4 regions of the Bradyrhizobium sp. 956_D2_N1_4 genome follow, and region 1 is predicted to be linked to each of the others. Evidence: predicted binding sites of a transcription regulator. Region 1 holds the regulator's gene; each other region holds the start of a gene.
What was found. Region 1 encodes LexA, which represses DNA repair genes until DNA is damaged. Its sites were predicted from a motif close to TGTTCNNNNTGTGTTCNG; they were not measured.
Positions count from the first base shown of each region.

Region 2: a site for LexA is predicted at 1,481-1,498, ahead of AB7535_RS03250 (PA0069 family radical SAM protein). Genes of this name have one in related genera too.
Region 3: a site for LexA is predicted at 2,766-2,783, ahead of AB7535_RS03665 (DUF3072 domain-containing protein). Genes of this name have one in related genera too.
Region 4: a site for LexA is predicted at 2,564-2,581, ahead of recA (recombinase RecA). Genes of this name have one in related genera too.

Region 1 covers NZ_CP197237.1:3,644,803-3,648,752, forward strand. The annotation lists gene AB7535_RS17090 (HAD family hydrolase) at 1-203, shown strand, start outside; gene AB7535_RS17095 (hypothetical protein) at 401-553, shown strand; gene AB7535_RS17100 (molybdopterin molybdotransferase MoeA) at 785-1,996, shown strand; gene lexA (transcriptional repressor LexA) at 2,173-2,874, shown strand; gene AB7535_RS17110 (hypothetical protein) at 3,082-3,357, shown strand; gene AB7535_RS17115 (hypothetical protein) at 3,550-3,950, shown strand, end outside.
Region 2 covers NZ_CP197237.1:680,956-684,905, reverse strand. The annotation lists gene AB7535_RS03255 (VOC family protein) at 1-272, opposite strand, end outside; gene AB7535_RS03250 (PA0069 family radical SAM protein) at 296-1,459, opposite strand; gene AB7535_RS03245 (phosphoketolase family protein) at 1,670-3,950, shown strand, end outside.
Region 3 covers NZ_CP197237.1:770,797-774,746, reverse strand. The annotation lists gene AB7535_RS03695 (HWE histidine kinase domain-containing protein) at 1-1,130, shown strand, start outside; gene AB7535_RS03690 (hypothetical protein) at 1,219-1,524, opposite strand; gene AB7535_RS03685 (hypothetical protein) at 1,581-1,838, shown strand; gene AB7535_RS03680 (hypothetical protein) at 1,935-2,180, shown strand; gene AB7535_RS03675 (hypothetical protein) at 2,279-2,464, opposite strand; gene AB7535_RS03670 (hypothetical protein) at 2,483-2,704, opposite strand; gene AB7535_RS03665 (DUF3072 domain-containing protein) at 2,820-3,014, shown strand; gene AB7535_RS03660 (DUF6496 domain-containing protein) at 3,086-3,385, shown strand; gene AB7535_RS03655 (hypothetical protein) at 3,398-3,760, opposite strand.
Region 4 covers NZ_CP197237.1:4,500,078-4,504,027, reverse strand. The annotation lists gene AB7535_RS21425 (hypothetical protein) at 1,379-1,576, opposite strand; gene AB7535_RS21420 (hypothetical protein) at 1,869-2,042, shown strand; gene recA (recombinase RecA) at 2,674-3,762, shown strand; gene AB7535_RS21410 (hypothetical protein) at 3,857-3,950, shown strand, end outside.

The sequences.
Region 1 (3,950 bases):
TGTCGTCCAGCATCGGCCTGCGCAAACCGGATGTGGAGGCCTTCGACCATGTCGTGGCCGCGATCGGCGTGCCGGCGAACCGTATCGTGTTCTTCGACGATCTTGCCGAGAACATCGAAGGAGCGCGGTCGCGCGGCCTGACCGCGGTCCACGTGACCTCGCCCCGCGACGTCGGGAATGCCCTCAAGGCGCTCGGAATCTGACCTCTGGCCGGCAAGCCGACGGGCCGCGAGTGGAACTATTTTGCCTGGGGGCGAGGAACCAAAACCCTTTGTGCATTTTTATACGGAGTTCCCGGAACGATTGCCCCTCTCGGGACTCATGAGTCCGTTGGGAATTCTACATCGGGCTTATCGTCGTGTTGGGCAAAACCTACCTTACCAAGCAAGCCTCTCTGCTGATGAAATTCGCCAGAACCACCTCGGATTCTGACCTCTCCGCAAAACTGATCAGCAAGGCCGCCGACCTGAAATCCCAGGCCGACCCGCTGCCTGACAAGGATCAGGGCCCCGCAGCGCCGGACGTCAGTCCGTACAAGCCGCCGGGGAGTTGACCGATGCTGGCCGTGGCTCTCGTCCTTCTCGTCCTCGCCATGGCCATCCTCGTACCGGTCTGTCTCGCCTTCTGGATCATGCCGCGGCGGACTTGATGCTCACCCTTCATCGCAGAGCGGATGACGCAGGATAAATCATCCTGCGCGGCCACTGTTTTGCCTCTGCGCCTGCACTCGGCTAGAACTCTCGCCGCCGATTTGCCCGAACGGGCCCAGCAGGAGTTTTCACCCGTGGCCCTGATGCCGGTTTCCGACGCGCTCGCTGCGGTGCTGGCGGGCGCAGAGCCGCTGCCTGAAGAGATGATCGCGCTCGACGCAGCCTTCCACCGCGTGCTCGCGCGCGACGTCGCCGCGCGGCGCACGCAGCCGCCGCAGGCGATGTCGGCAATGGACGGCTATGCGGTGCGCGCGGTCGATGCGGCGAAGATCGACTCCCAGCTCACCCTGATTGGCGAGGTCGCGGCGGGCCGCCCGTTTGCGGGATCGGTCGGCGCCGGCGAGGCCGTGCGTATCTTCACCGGCGGTGTCGTTCCCGATGGCGCTGATGCGGTCGTGATCCAGGAGGACACGATCGCGGACGGCAAGCGCATAACGATCAAGGAAGCCGCCGTAACGGGGCGGCACATCCGCCCCGCCGGCGTCGACTTCTCGGAAGGCGACGTGCTGCTGCGCAAGGGAGCCCGGCTCACCGAGCGCGACCTCGCGCTCGCCGCCGGCATGAATTACCCGCAATTGCCAGTCCGGCGACGCCCGAAGGTCGCGATCCTCGCGACCGGCGACGAGCTGGTGATGCCGGGTACGACGCCGGGCCACGGCCAGATCGTCTATTCCAACGGCTACGCCCTGCACGCGCTCGCCCGCAGCGAGGGCGCCGATACCATCGACCTCGGCGTTGCCGCCGATACGCTGGAGGCCACCACGGCCGGCATCGGCCGCGCGCGGGAGAGCGGCGCCGACATCCTGATCACGACCGGCGGCGCGTCGGTCGGGGACCACGATCTGGTCCAGCAGGCGCTGAGGGACGAAGGTATCTCGATGGCGTTCTGGAAGATAGCGATGCGGCCGGGCAAGCCGATGATGAACGGGCGGCTCGGCGCGATGCGCGTGATCGGCCTGCCCGGCAATCCCGTGTCATCCTACGTTTGCGGCTTCCTGTTCATGGTGCCGTTGATTCGCGCGCTTTCGGGCCGTTCGATGATTCATCACCGCCGCGAACGCGCGGTGCTCGGCCGCGATGTCGGCGCCAACGACCAGCGCGAGGATTACCTGCGCGCACGCCTCGAGCTCCGCGATGACGGCACGCTCGTCGCCCTTCCGGTCAATCACCAGGATTCCTCGCTGCTTGCGAATCTCGCTGCGGCACAGGCACTTCTCGTGCGCGCGCCATTCGCGTCGAAGGCCGAAGCCGGCACGCCTTGCGAGGTCTTGCGGCTGCCCGTCTGAGCGCTTCGTTCGCGTGCGTTCCGCGAACTTTGTCGCGTTCACGGTAAATTAAGCAGTTGCGGAACATGTATCGAACATATAGTGTCTGTTCATGATTTGTTTCGAGAATGTAGCGGCTTACTGCTGAATTCAGCGTCTCGGAATCGAACGACATCAACCGGGGGATTTTGGTCGAGATGTTAACGCGCAAACAATACGAGCTCCTGCGGTTCATCAGCGAACGGCTGAAGGAAAGCGGCGTGCCGCCCTCCTTCGATGAGATGAAGGACGCGCTCGACCTGCGCTCGAAATCGGGCATCCATCGCCTGATCACTGCGCTCGAGGAGCGCGGCTTCATCCGGCGCCTGCCCAACCGGGCCCGCGCCATCGAGGTGATCAAGCTGCCCGAGCTTCAGGCCGCTGCCGGCAGCCGCCGCGGCTTCACGCCGAGCGTCATCGAAGGCAATCTCGGCAAGGTCCGCACGACTTCGAGCCCGCCGGCGGACGAGGGCGAGCGCCCCGTCGCGGTCCCCGTGATGGGCCGCATCGCGGCCGGTACGCCGATCGAGGCCTTGCAGACCCGCAGCCACACCATCAGCGTACCGCCTGACATGCTCGGCTCGGGCGAACATTACGCGCTCGAAGTGCGCGGCGATTCCATGGTCGAGGCCGGCATTCTCGACGGCGACATGGCGCTGATCCAGCGCAACGAGAGCGCCGATACCGGCGATATCGTGGTGGCGCTGATCGACGACGAGGAGGCGACGCTCAAGCGCTTCCGCCGCCGCGGCGCCTCGATCGCGCTCGAGCCCGCCAATGCGGCCTATGAGGTCCGCATTCTGCCGCCCAACCGGGTGAAGATCCAGGGCAAGCTGATCGGGCTGTACCGGAAGTATTGATACCGGACGTGCCGGTATCGGTTATTTGGCGCCCCGCGCGCTTTCGATCGGCGGCGCCGATCCGAGATTGGAGCGGACGATTGTCCGCTTCCGCTGGATAGTCTTTCTGGTTTCGCGCAGATTATCCGGCCCCTCCTCCAGCGGTAAATCCTCGGCACGCCGCACGAAGCAGCCCTGCTTCGCGGCCTTCAGGTTCGAGGAGAAGTCATGCGCCGGATCGTTCTGAGCACAATTGCTGTGGCGCTGATCGCAGCATCAGCGTCGCAAGCCTTGGACGTACAAGCCTTGGACGTACAAGCCTTGGCCGTGCAAGCCTTGGCCGTGCAAGCCTTGGCCGTGCAAGCCTTGGCCGCGCAATCGCGGCCCCATGTCCGCAAGGACACCGCCGTAAGCGAGCAAGTCCGCAAGGCCCTCGACGCCGTCGACCAACCGTCGCGGCCGGGCTGGCAATATTCCGGCTGGTCGGCGCCTGCGGGGCGCTGACACGCGCCTGCAGAATGCAAAGGGGCGGGCTTTGTTCCTGGCGGATTCGGGAAAGTTAATGTGATTGCGGCCTGCGGCGGCGAGCCGTAGATTTGCCTACAACCCGGCAGAACGTTTGGTATTTCCACTCTGATAGAGGCCTGCGCCTCGATTAAGAGACGTGGGTCGCCATCCCTGCATGAGGAGCACCCGATGTGTGACTACAGCCTGCATGCCGTCGCGTCGCGTCCCGCCGAAGTCGGCGAGACGATCGTCACGACAACTTTCCGCGGCACCTCGACGCGCGGCTTTGCCTCCGCGGCCGATCCGACCGTCGCGGTCTGCCTGCTCCCGGGAACGGAGCTCGCCTTCGCCGACAACGTCCGCTACGACAATCGCTGGATCTGGACGCGCACCGTCAATTCGCGCGTCGGCAAGTTCGGCAAGATCGATCCGCACATTCCCGATCGCCATCATGATGCGATCGAATTCCCCGACGGCAAATCCGTGCTGGTGACGCAGCTGGTCGAAGGCCAGCGTGCGACCGTGCTGCAGCTACCGGTGACCCAGCCGCTCGGCGAGCGCGAGCACAAGCCGCAGACCATCACCGACAG
Region 2 (3,950 bases), 3.0 Mb from region 1:
CCGCGCGTGGCGCAGTTCCAGGCGAGCGTGATGCCGCGGAAGGTCGCGGGCCTCGGATTGTCCGGCAACTTGGCATCGGCCGCGAGCTTATCCCAGTGAAACAGGGCCAGCACCGGACCACCGGTATCATAGAAGGCGACGGCCTCGCCGGTCCCCTTCAGCCGACGCGAGAAGCCGAGCGCGTCATAGAAGGCGATGCTGGCGCGAATGTCGCTCACACCCAGTGTGATGACGGTGAGCCGCGGCACCGGCGCGGCAAGTTCCTGGCTCATGCTACGCCTCTTTCGCTTCCCGGTCAGAACAGGCTGAGCTGATCGCCGTTCCGCTTCGGCCTCGCAAAGTGATCCGTCGTCAGCTTGGAGCGCCGCTTGTTCAGCCCAAGCCTGTCGCAGGCGATCTCGAAGCGGCGGCCGATGGTCCAGGCCATCGGTCCGGTGCCCTTCATCCGCTCACCCCATTTCGCGTCGTAATCGCGGCCGCCGCGCATGTCGCGGATCAGGGTGAAGACGTGGCGGTAGCGGTCCGGATAGTTGGCCATCAGCCATTCGCGGAAGAGATCACGCACCTCCAGCGGCAGCCGCAGCAGCACATAGGAGGCTTCCTTGACGCCGGCATGGGCGGCGGCATCGAGAATGCGCTCGATCTCGGAATCGTTCAGCGCGGGGATCACGGGCGCGACCATCACGGTGGTCGGAATGCCGGCCTCCGAGAGCTGCTTCAGCGCCTCCAGCCGCTTCGGCGGCGTCGCCGCGCGCGGCTCCATGGTCCGCGCGAGTTTTGGATCGAGCGAGGTGACCGAGATCGCGACCTTGGCGAGGTTGCGCTTGGCCATCCGCGCGAGAATGTCGATGTCGCGCACGACCAGCGCCGACTTGGTGACGATGCCGACCGGATGGCCGGCGCGCTCCAGCACTTCGAGAATGCCGCGCATGATCTTACGCTCGCGCTCGATCGGCTGATACGGATCGGTATTGGTCCCGATCGCGATCATCCGCGGCTCGTAGCCGGTCGCGGCCAGCTCCTTCTCGAGCAGCGAAGGCGCCTCGGGCTTGGCAAACAGCTTTGACTCGAAGTCGAGCCCCGGCGACAGGCCGAGATAGGCGTGCGTCGGCCGCGCGAAGCAATAGACACAGCCGTGCTCGCAGCCGCGATAGGGATTGATCGAGCGGTCGAAGCCGATATCGGGGGATTCGTTGCGGGTGATCACCTTGCGCGAGGTGTCGACGCCAACGGTGGTCTTGAACGGCGGCAGCTCCTCCAGGCTCTGCCAGCCATCGTCGAAGGCGACGCGGGCCTCGGCCTCGAAGCGGCCGCTGGCATTGGACTGGGCGCCCCGCCCTCGCCTGCGCTGTTTGTCGATGGCGACCGCCAGTTCGGGAAAATCAGAGTCCGCACCCGCCGGCTCGGAGGGCGCCGTGACCGGCGGGTGCTTGAGAGCATGAGAGGATGCTGGACTCATGAAGCCAAGATAGCACGCCAAAGGAACAAATCAAGAACACAAACAAAAAACTGAAAAACAACCCCATGCACAGTAGCCGCCCAAATTTCGGGCGCGGTCCTTTGACCTCACGCAACACACCGGTCGCGGCGATCCTGTTCGATGCCGGACAGGGATCAATCGCACCGGAACAAAGTTGGTGACGATCGCTGGGTGAAAGTCAGCAGGAACATGACAAATCAACGACAATCGGCCTCAGGGAGCAGCGAGCTCGATCTGCTCGATCGCTATTGGCGCGCCGCGAACTACCTCTCCGTCGGGCAAATCTATCTGCTCGACAATCCGCTGCTGCGCGAGCCGTTGCGGCCGGAGCACATCAAGCCGCGCTTGCTCGGACATTGGGGCACGACGCCCGGTTTGAACTTCATCTACGCCCATCTCAACCGCGTCATCCGCGCGCTCGATGTCAGCGTGCTCTATATCTGCGGTCCCGGCCACGGCGGCCCGGGCATGGTGGCCAACACCTATCTCGAAGGCAGCTACAGCGAGATCTATCCTGACGTCGCGCGCGATACGGACGGATTGCGAAAACTTTTCAGGCAGTTCTCCTTCCCCGGCGGCATTCCGAGCCACGCGGCGCCGGAAACGCCGGGCTCGATCCACGAAGGCGGCGAGCTCGGCTACGCGCTGGTGCATGCCTATGGCGCCGCATTCGACAATCCCGACCTGATCGTCGCCTGCGTCGTCGGCGATGGCGAGGCGGAAACCGGCCCGCTCGCGGCGTCCTGGCACTCAAACAAGTTCCTGAATCCCGCCCATGACGGCGCCGTGCTGCCGATCCTGCACCTCAACGGTTACAAGATCGCGAACCCGTCCGTGCTCGGACGGATGCGCGACGCGGAGATCCGCGACCTGTTCCGCGGGTTCGGCCACGAGCCGCTGTTCGTCGAGGGCGACGATCCCGAATTGATGCACCAGGCCATGGCGGATGCGCTCGACGTCGCGCTCGCCAGCATCCGCTCGATCCAGCAGCATGCCCGCGACGGCCGCAAGAGCGTCGAGCGGCCGCGCTGGCCGATGATCGTGCTGCGCAGCCCGAAGGGCTGGACCGGCCCGAAGGAGGTCGACGGCAAGAAGGTCGAGGGCTTTTGGCGCGCACATCAGGTTCCCGTTGCGGGCTGTCGCGAGAACCCGGCGCATCTGAAAATCCTCGAAGACTGGATGCGCAGCTACGAGCCCGAGAAGCTGTTCGACGGCAGCGGCGCGCTTATTCCCGAGCTCCAGGCTCTGGCGCCCGAAGGTAACAGGCGCATGGGCGCCAATCCGCACGCCAATGGCGGCCTGTTGAAGAAGGAGTTGAAGCTGCCGGACTTCCGCAGTTTTGCGTTGGACGTGCCGCAGCCCGGCGGCGTCACCGGCGAAGCGACGCGTGAGCTCGGCAAATTTTTGCGCGACGTCATCCGCCTCAACGCCGAGGCGCGCAACTTCCGCATCATGGGTCCGGACGAGACCGCGTCAAACCGGCTCGACGCCGTGTTCGAGGCGACCGAACGGGTCTGGATGGAGCCGACGGAGCCTTACGACGTGCATCTCGCCCAAGACGGCCGCGTGATGGAGGTTTTGAGCGAGCATCTCTGCCAGGGCTGGCTCGAGGGTTATCTGCTCACCGGCCGCCACGGCTTGTTCTCCTGCTACGAGGCCTTCATCCACATCGTCGATTCCATGTTCAACCAGCACGCCAAATGGCTGAAGGTGACGCGGCATCTGCCCTGGCGGCGACCGATCGCCTCGCTGAACTATCTCCTGACCTCGCATGTCTGGCGGCAGGACCATAACGGCTTCAGCCATCAGGATCCCGGCTTCGTCGATCTCGTCGCCAACAAGAAGGCCGACATCGTCCGCATCTACTTCCCGCCCGATGCCAACACGCTGTTGTGGATCGCCGATCACTGCCTGCGCACCTATGACCGCATCAACGTGATCGTTGCCGGCAAGCAGCCAGCCCCGCAATGGCTATCGATGCAGGACGCCGCCACGCATTGCGATGCCGGCATCGGCATCTGGACCTGGGCCGGCACGGAGGATGCGGATGGCGAGCCCGACGTCGTGATGGCCTGCGCCGGCGACGTGCCGACACTGGAGACGCTCGCCGCCGTCGATCTGCTGCGCAAGGCGCTGCCCGACCTGAAGATCCGCGTCGTCAACGTCGTCGACCTCATGACGCTGCAGCCGAAAGACCAGCACCCGCACGGCCTGTCCGACCGCGATTTCGACAGCCTGTTCACATCAGACAAGCCCGTGGTCTTCGCCTATCACGGCTATCCCTATCTCATCCACCGTCTCACCTATAACCGCACCAACCATGCCGGAATGCATGTGCGCGGCTTTGCCGAGGAAGGCACCACGACGACGCCGTTCGACATGGTCGTGCTCAACGGGCTCGACCGCTATCACCTCGCGATCGAGGCGATCGCGCGCGTGCCGGGTCTGGCGACCAGGGCCGCGCAGGTGC
Region 3 (3,950 bases), 2.9 Mb from region 1:
AGGTGTTCGCCGAACTCTACCGCAAGACACGCGAGCTCGAACGGCTGAACCAGGAGCTCGAAGACCGCGTTCGCGCACGCACGGCCGAGCTGGAGAATTCCACCGCAAAGCTGCGCGAGAGCGAAGAGCGGCGCAGCATGGCGATCGCCGCCGGCAAGATGGGATCGTGGGACTGGGACTGGGTCAACGGCGACTGGATGTGGGACGAAGGCCAGTACCGCATCTTCGGCGTGACGCCGGAGACCTTCAACGTCACCTCAGCCAACATCCAGGCGCTGCTGCACCCTGATGACGTCGACCAGTTCGGCCAGGCGATTGCCGCGTTCAACACCGGCGCGCACGCCTATGAAGGCGAGTTTCGCGTCAGCCGGCCCGATGGCGAGGTGCGCTGGTGCGTCGGCACGGCAGCCGCGACGGTGGACCAGGGCGGCCGCGTGGTGCGCGTGAGCGGCGTCACCGTGGACATCACCGAACGCAAACGCGCGGAAGAGAGACAAAACCTGCTGGCGCGCGAGGTGGATCATCGAGCCAAGAACGCGCTGGCGCTGGCGCAATCGATCGTGCGCCTCACCCGCGCCGACGAGGTCAAGGCTTACGTCAACGCCGTCGAGGGGCGCATCAACGCGCTGGCGCGCGTGCACACGATCCTGTCGCTGTCGAGCTGGCAGGGCGCCGAACTCTCAAGGCTGATCGACGAGGAGCTCGCGCCCTACTCGCTCGGCGGCCAGATCAAGCTGGCCGGTCCGGAAGTTCAGCTGGCGCCGGCGACAGCGCAGACGCTGGCGCTGGCGCTGCATGAGCTTTTCACCAACTCGGCGAAATATGGCGCGCTCTCGACGCGGTCTGGGCGGCTTGCGATCGGCTGGCAGGTCGAGGACGACCACCTCACACTGACCTGGGACGAAACCGGCGGTCCGCTGGTGAGGACGCCGAAATCCCGTGGCTTCGGCACGCGGAGCCTGCTTGCCAGTGTGGAATCGCAACTCGGCGGACAGGCGGAATTCAACTGGCGTGCCGAAGGCCTGTTGTGCCGCCTTGAGGTGCCGCTGACGCGGAAGACCGTAGCGCCGCCGGCCGCGAGCAAGTTCGACGTGGCTCCGTCCGAACCCCTTCAGCGGGCCTCAGGCTAGCGCGTTTGCGAGCGAAGTGGGCTCCGGTTCGCGCGTAAAGATAGGAATCTGGAGCTTCGGCCCTGATTCACTCAGAACCGATCATGATCTAGCGCGTCGCGGCGACCCTCATGCTCTGCATCGCCTGCGGTTCGTCAGCGACACGTCCTTCCAGCCAGGCTTCCGTTTGCGAAAGCTCGCGCAGCGCCCGCGCGTAACGGCGGGCTGCGCTCCGCTCGGCGCCGCGCGGCAGCCTGCGCGCCTTGCGCAGCATGTCCGCAGCCGCGTTGCGATAGGCCAGCGAGCGATAGAGAAAGACGACCTTACCCATATCGAATGTTCCCGTGTTGATGGCATTCATCCTCGCAAGACCGCCATGAACGTCGGATGAAGCGGGGAATGACAAAATCGTCATGACAATGGAACCCGCAATCGTCGCATGCGTTTTATGCCACACCGCGAGGCGGTTCCATGCGCGGGAAAAAGTCGCCGAGCCTCATCTCTCCGACCGGCGTCATCAAGCTGATGACGCATGCGATGATGGGCGCAGCCCTCGGCCTTGTCTTCGGTCTCGCCCTCGTCCTGTTCAATCCGGCCGTCGCAAATTTGTTGAACCACGGCGGACATTCGGCCGGCATGGTCTTCATCATCACACTGGTGACGACGTTCGCGATCGGCGCAACGCTCACGGGCCTCGTGTTCATCCTCGCCGAGGACAAGGAATTTTGAAGCGCGCGTGACGCGCACCGGGCGATTTCGTTCGGAACTCCTGCAGCAAATGGCGGTTGGCTGCCTGCGTCAATTCAACTCAGGGAGTTCCCGCGCATGAAAACCACCAAGCTCGCTCTTACCGTGATGTTGGCAACCGGCCTCGCCGCCGCTCCGTTCGCCGTGCAGGCCAAGTCGCATAAGGCCAAGCATGGATCCGCTATGTCCTCGTCGCAGACCACGGGTGCCAACACCAAGTCCTCCAAGGGCGCTGATCCCTCCGGTCAAGGTGGTTCTGGCCCCGGCTCCGACCAAGGCGGCACCATGACGAACAACAAGGGCGGCATGAGCAACACCAAGTGAGCTCCGGCCGACAATCAAAGGCCTCGCGGCGACGCGGGGCCTTTCGCTTTGGAGCTGGAGTTTGGAGCTAGATTGGGAATCCTTCCAGCGTCGCATCGCTAAAGCGGCCGTCCCGTGGCATTCGCCTTCACGAGATGCTCCAGCCGTGCACGTTTGCGTGCGATCAGGAGCTGCGCTGCGGCATCGTCGAGACCCTCGCGCTGCAATTGCCGGATGGCGGAGCCGAGTTCGAGAATTTCGGCGCGCAGTTTTAGAATCCGGTACGTGTCCGGGTCTTCTTCCACCGCACGCTCCCAAAATTCTCAGCGGCGCGCGATCACGCGCAGCGGACTACCGGATGTCGTTGCAGGACGAAGGCGGACCCGCTCGCGGACGTCAGGCAAGACATCGCCGCCACCGGCCGCCTTCCATTCGCCGATCAGCAGGTTGATTTTCCGGCGCAGATCCATCTGCGCCAGGGCCTTTTCTGTGCAGTCGCGGTCGCGATCGACGAGGTCGCGCACAGACACCTCGATGTCGGCCATCTCGAGCCTCAAGGCGCTGATTTTGCGTCGAATTTCATTAATTCTGTTGTCCATGGCTTGTTAGAACAAAATAAGAACATATAGTCAAGTGACGATTTGAGAACGGAGAGGCCAGATGCAGGTTCAGGGTAAATACGACGCCAGGGTTTTCCTCACGGAGCAGATGACGAGAGCGCAGGGGCTGAGGCTGAAGCGTCTGAGCGAGGAAGCCTATCAGCCCACTCAATACGATCGGGCTCTGTCCTCCACTGAGGCTGCGCGCCGCATTCGAGCGCTGGAAGACGAGATCGAGTTGGCGAACTCCTTCTGAGGAACGCGGCCAGCGCATTTGGAACGTAGGGTCAGTGATGCGGTTCTTTCCCGGGCCAAGGGAGAGAGTTGATGGCACGCAAGGCAAAGAAACGCCGCTACTCACGCAGCGCCAGCAGTGATGTCGAGCGCGAGATGCGCGGTTATAAGAAGGGCACCGCGAAAAGCGGCCCCGGCGGTCGTGGCGGACGCGTGAAGAGTCGCAAGCAGGCGATCGCAATCGGCCTGTCGGAAGCGCGCGCGAAGGGCAAGAAAGTCCCGAAGAAGGCGTCGAAGCGGAAAACGTCCAAGAAGAAGACAGCCAAGAAGACGGCCAGGAAGACGACCAAGACAACGAAGAAGACCTCGAAGCGCAAATCCAGCAAGCGGTAACGCCCACCCGCGTCAGATCATGCTGCCCGGCATGAAGCAGCGGATCGAAATCCCGAACGCAGTCTTCACCGGCCATACCATGGTGTGGCCAGCCCGGTTTGGCTCGGTGATGACGGCCTCATCAGGCACATCCACCCACTGCCCGTCGAGCCGCACGCGATAGTGCCCATCGTGCGATTCCCAATCGGGGTCGGATACAGCAAAGCCATCTGCATCCGAGCAGCAGGGCCCAAGATGGCTGCGCAAGCTGTCGAACCAGGGTTTCAGGGGCGAGTTGGCGTAGCGGCCATCGTCGCGCCCCAGGGCGCTTCCGGTCGTCAGGACAAGCGGCGCCACAAGCAGCGCACACCTCAGCGAGAGCTTCAATCGATCCATGTCGGCACCGATCAAATGCGAACCACCGGTTCCACAAGAAGGCCGGGCGTTCGAAGTTCCACTCCTGCAATTCGCCTGGGCGTCTTCATTGACGCCAAAGCCCAACACGTGATTCCGAACTGTGACGAGCGAACGCGGCTTTTTCGGACGAACCCGTCATCAACGCTGCCGTTAACGAGAATGTTATCGG
Region 4 (3,950 bases), 860 kb from region 1:
TAGCCACGATCCGGGCGGTGATGGTGAAAGTGTGCGCTCGGATCAGGGGATTAGCGAGTCCTCAATTTGTCCCGCCATTCGGAACTTTTACGAATTAGGACACTGACGAATTCAACTTGGGACACAACGGCTCAAATGCGGACAGCACGCTCCGCCGCAACTAAGCGCCATGTTATTGAGCTGGGCGTGTCGCCAAAGCAGAAAGAACGGGCGCGGCATGGATCCGGCGGCCAGCATCTTCAAGATGATCTATCGGGATCAACCAGTCGGTACGGAGGGGCTTCCTTGGCGGAAGGAAGACTTCACGAAACGAAAGAGGCCGCCAACCGAGGCGGCCTCACGAGACCCGGCCCATCGCCAACGCGCGCATTGTACGATGGACCGTTCCGGGTGGATGGCGCGAGAGTGTCGCGCCACAGACCGGAATCTCAATCCCTTGGTTCGAGTCGTTCCCGTCAGGCCGCCTACTGAGGCGGCCTTGCTTCATCCGCCTACAAAGCGGGTTTGCGTGACCGGAAATACGAAGCCGATTCCGGTCACGGCGAGGAAGGTGCAAAAATACCGGATGCGATACATGCCGAACCAACCCGGGCGTGCCGCCATGGTTCAGGAGGTCGGCGAGCTCTCCGCCCATCTGGTGGTCTAGGCCGAGGTTGGACGGAGAGCCGCGCGCCGGACCCCCGTCGCATGACAATGCTAGGAACGTGCCATGACAGTCGTGTGAAACTGTCGGCGCCGCTCAGTGGAGATCAGGCCACAAATGAAATGAAAACGCCGCCCGCTTGAAATGAAGCGCAGGCGGCGGCGTTCCAGCCCCGAGAGGGATTAGCAAAATCCCGGATATTGATCAGTCCGAATGGATGACGAGAAGGTTCAACGGCACAACGCGACCAAGCTCAAATGGATGCGTGGCGGCGCTGCGTCGAACTGGGCATTGAAATCCCCCAGGCCAATAGATACGGGCAGGAGACGAGATCGTTTCACACGCGCAGAGGCGGATTAGGGCACTTCTTTTCCGTGGTTCTATGAATGGCGAGCTTGCGCGTTTTTCCCGGAGGGATTGTCGGCTGACAGCGTGGCTGACTTGGAAGGCTACATCGAAATCCTTTTGCGAAAGCTTCGCCGGGAAGCTGGCAAAGAAGCCGCCAACTGAGGCGGCCTTAACCGGTCTTCCGTTCGAGCATCGCCATTTCAACTTGGTCGGCCAGGACTGTGAGATGACTTGCGAGGCGGTCGAATAGTTCGCGCTTAGCGGCGTCGGTCGCGGATGAGAGCGCACTCCGCCGCGTCCTTCCGCAGCTTCTCAAGTTGAACCAGATGATCTTGCATGGCCCGCTGGCCCGCTGTTTCGAGAACCAGCGGAGTCAACGCGACGGGCTTACTTCGGCGGCTGCAAGCCGGATGATTTCAACCATTCCTCAATGCGGGCGGCGACATCGGATTCGTGGGCCTTCTTCAAAAGAGCCTCTTGCTCTGGGGCCGCCTGCAATTGTTCTGCCTTTTCTCGCGCTAGTCTGGCTTCCTTGATGAGCCGCTCTCCAAGCACTCTATCCGGTTTGAATCGGAAGCGCTTCATGACTTCCTCCTGTCACAAAGTTCGCTCTGCTTAAAACTTTCAAGGGGCACAGAAGTTCTACGGAACTCTACACCTCATGTTCGCTTAGCGGAACACATTCGTTTGCGGTCCGTTCTTCAAATCCAAATCGGGCCACCGCGAAAATCAAACTAGGCCACCGCGCTCGGAAACCAGGCCAGCATCCGGGTACTGCCGAAATAGGCCACTCGGGATTGCAAAGTAGGCCACTGGTAGGAACTAAGGGATTGCCCGCCCTGTTGCATGTTGTTCCTCCCTCTAAAGGAACAGCCTTATGGCCGACGACAACAATAAAAATCCAAATGAGAAGCAGCCCGGCGAGAATCCGGACGGCAAGTACCATTTCAATCCTGGGAACATGGCCGGGAAGAAGCCCGGGGATCCGGAGCAGACTGCCGAAAACCGTGGCGAGCAGCCGCACGAGGACAAAGAAAAACCCGCCGGTTAGATGCCGGCCACTCGCAGATGCGAAGTAGGGCCACTATAGGACCGCACCGGACGGCGGCTTTATGGCCGGCCACTCACCGAAGAAAAATGGGAATGGATTGTTTATCCCAGGATCGGGCAAGGAGATCGCTTCGCAGGAATGGCTCCCACTAGAGCGGCCTCAAAGGGAGCGCGGGCCTACATCGATGAGAAGCTGGATGGAAAAGAGGCCGCCAACTGAGGCGGCCTCAAATCATCAGGATCAGCCAGACGATTAGGCCAGCGTTCACGGTGCCTACGGTGACAATACCTGTCTGAATAAGTCGCTCGGTCATGGTGTCACCCCCCGATTGAGAGGGAACCCTGCGCTCAATCGGAACGAGCGTCTATGCAGATTGTGCCAGACCCGGGAAATTTCGGTAATATATGACGGCGTGTTCCGCCCGTGAATACACCTTATGGTTGGCCCAGAACAAAACAGGCCACGTGTCATTTCAAACCAGGGCAATGTCGCCGGAAACAGGCCAGTACCAAAATCCGCGAAAGAACATATTGCGAACTTGGAACAAATAGGGTACATTACTTTTATCGCCGGCCCGCCCCGCCAATCGTTTGTCCCTCTAGCGAATCCTCGCCATAAGGAGCACGACCCAATGTCCAACACTGCCCTGCGTATCGTCGAAGGATCTTCCATGGACAAGAGTAAAGCTCTGGCCGCCGCGCTCTCCCAGATCGAGCGCCAGTTCGGCAAGGGCTCGGTGATGAAGCTCGGCAAGAACGACCGGTCGATGGATGTCGAGGCGGTGTCCTCGGGTTCCCTCGGGCTCGACATTGCGCTCGGGATCGGTGGTCTGCCGAAGGGGCGCGTCGTGGAAATCTACGGGCCGGAATCCTCGGGCAAGACCACGCTGGCGCTGCACACGGTGGCGGAAGCGCAGAAGAAGGGCGGAATCTGCGCCTTCATCGACGCCGAGCACGCGCTCGACCCGGTCTATGCGCGCAAGCTGGGCGTCAACATCGACGAGCTCCTGATTTCGCAGCCGGACACGGGCGAGCAGGCGCTGGAAATCTGCGACACGCTGGTGCGCTCGGGTGCGGTAGACGTGCTGGTGGTCGATTCGGTCGCGGCTCTGGTGCCGAAGGCCGAGCTCGAGGGCGAGATGGGCGACGCGCTGCCGGGTCTCCAGGCCCGTCTGATGAGCCAGGCGCTGCGCAAGCTGACGGCCTCCATCAACAAATCCAACACCATGGTGATCTTCATCAACCAGATCCGCATGAAGATCGGTGTGATGTACGGCTCGCCGGAAACCACGACCGGCGGCAACGCGCTGAAATTCTATGCCTCCGTCCGTCTCGACATCCGCCGCATCGGCGCGATCAAGGAGCGGGACGAAGTGGTTGGCAACACGACGCGCGTCAAGGTGGTGAAGAACAAGCTGGCGCCGCCCTTCAAGCAGGTCGAATTCGACATCATGTACGGCGAGGGCGTCTCCAAGATGGGCGAGATCCTCGATCTCGGCGTCAAGGCCGGCATCGTCGAAAAGTCCGGCGCCTGGTTCTCCTATGACAGCCAGCGCCTCGGCCAGGGCCGCGAGAACTCGAAAGCGTTTTTGAAAGCCAACCCCGACATCACCGCCAAGATCGAGACCTCGATCCGCCAGAACTCCGGCCTGATCGCCGAGCAGATTCTCGCCGGTGCACCGGAGCGTGACGCCGACGGCGAGGAGCCGGCGGACGAGTAAGGCCTAACGCGAAGAACTTTCGCGAGGAGCGGGCGCTGAGGACGTTGAGTTGCCGACGTCGTCAGTGCCCGTTTCGTTTTGTGGGGCGTTCGCGATGAAACGCGTGATCCTGACCAGTTCGTCCGGCGTCGGTCTTGCCCATGCGGATCGCGCCGACATGGTCGTGCCGTTCATCTTTCGCTTCGTTT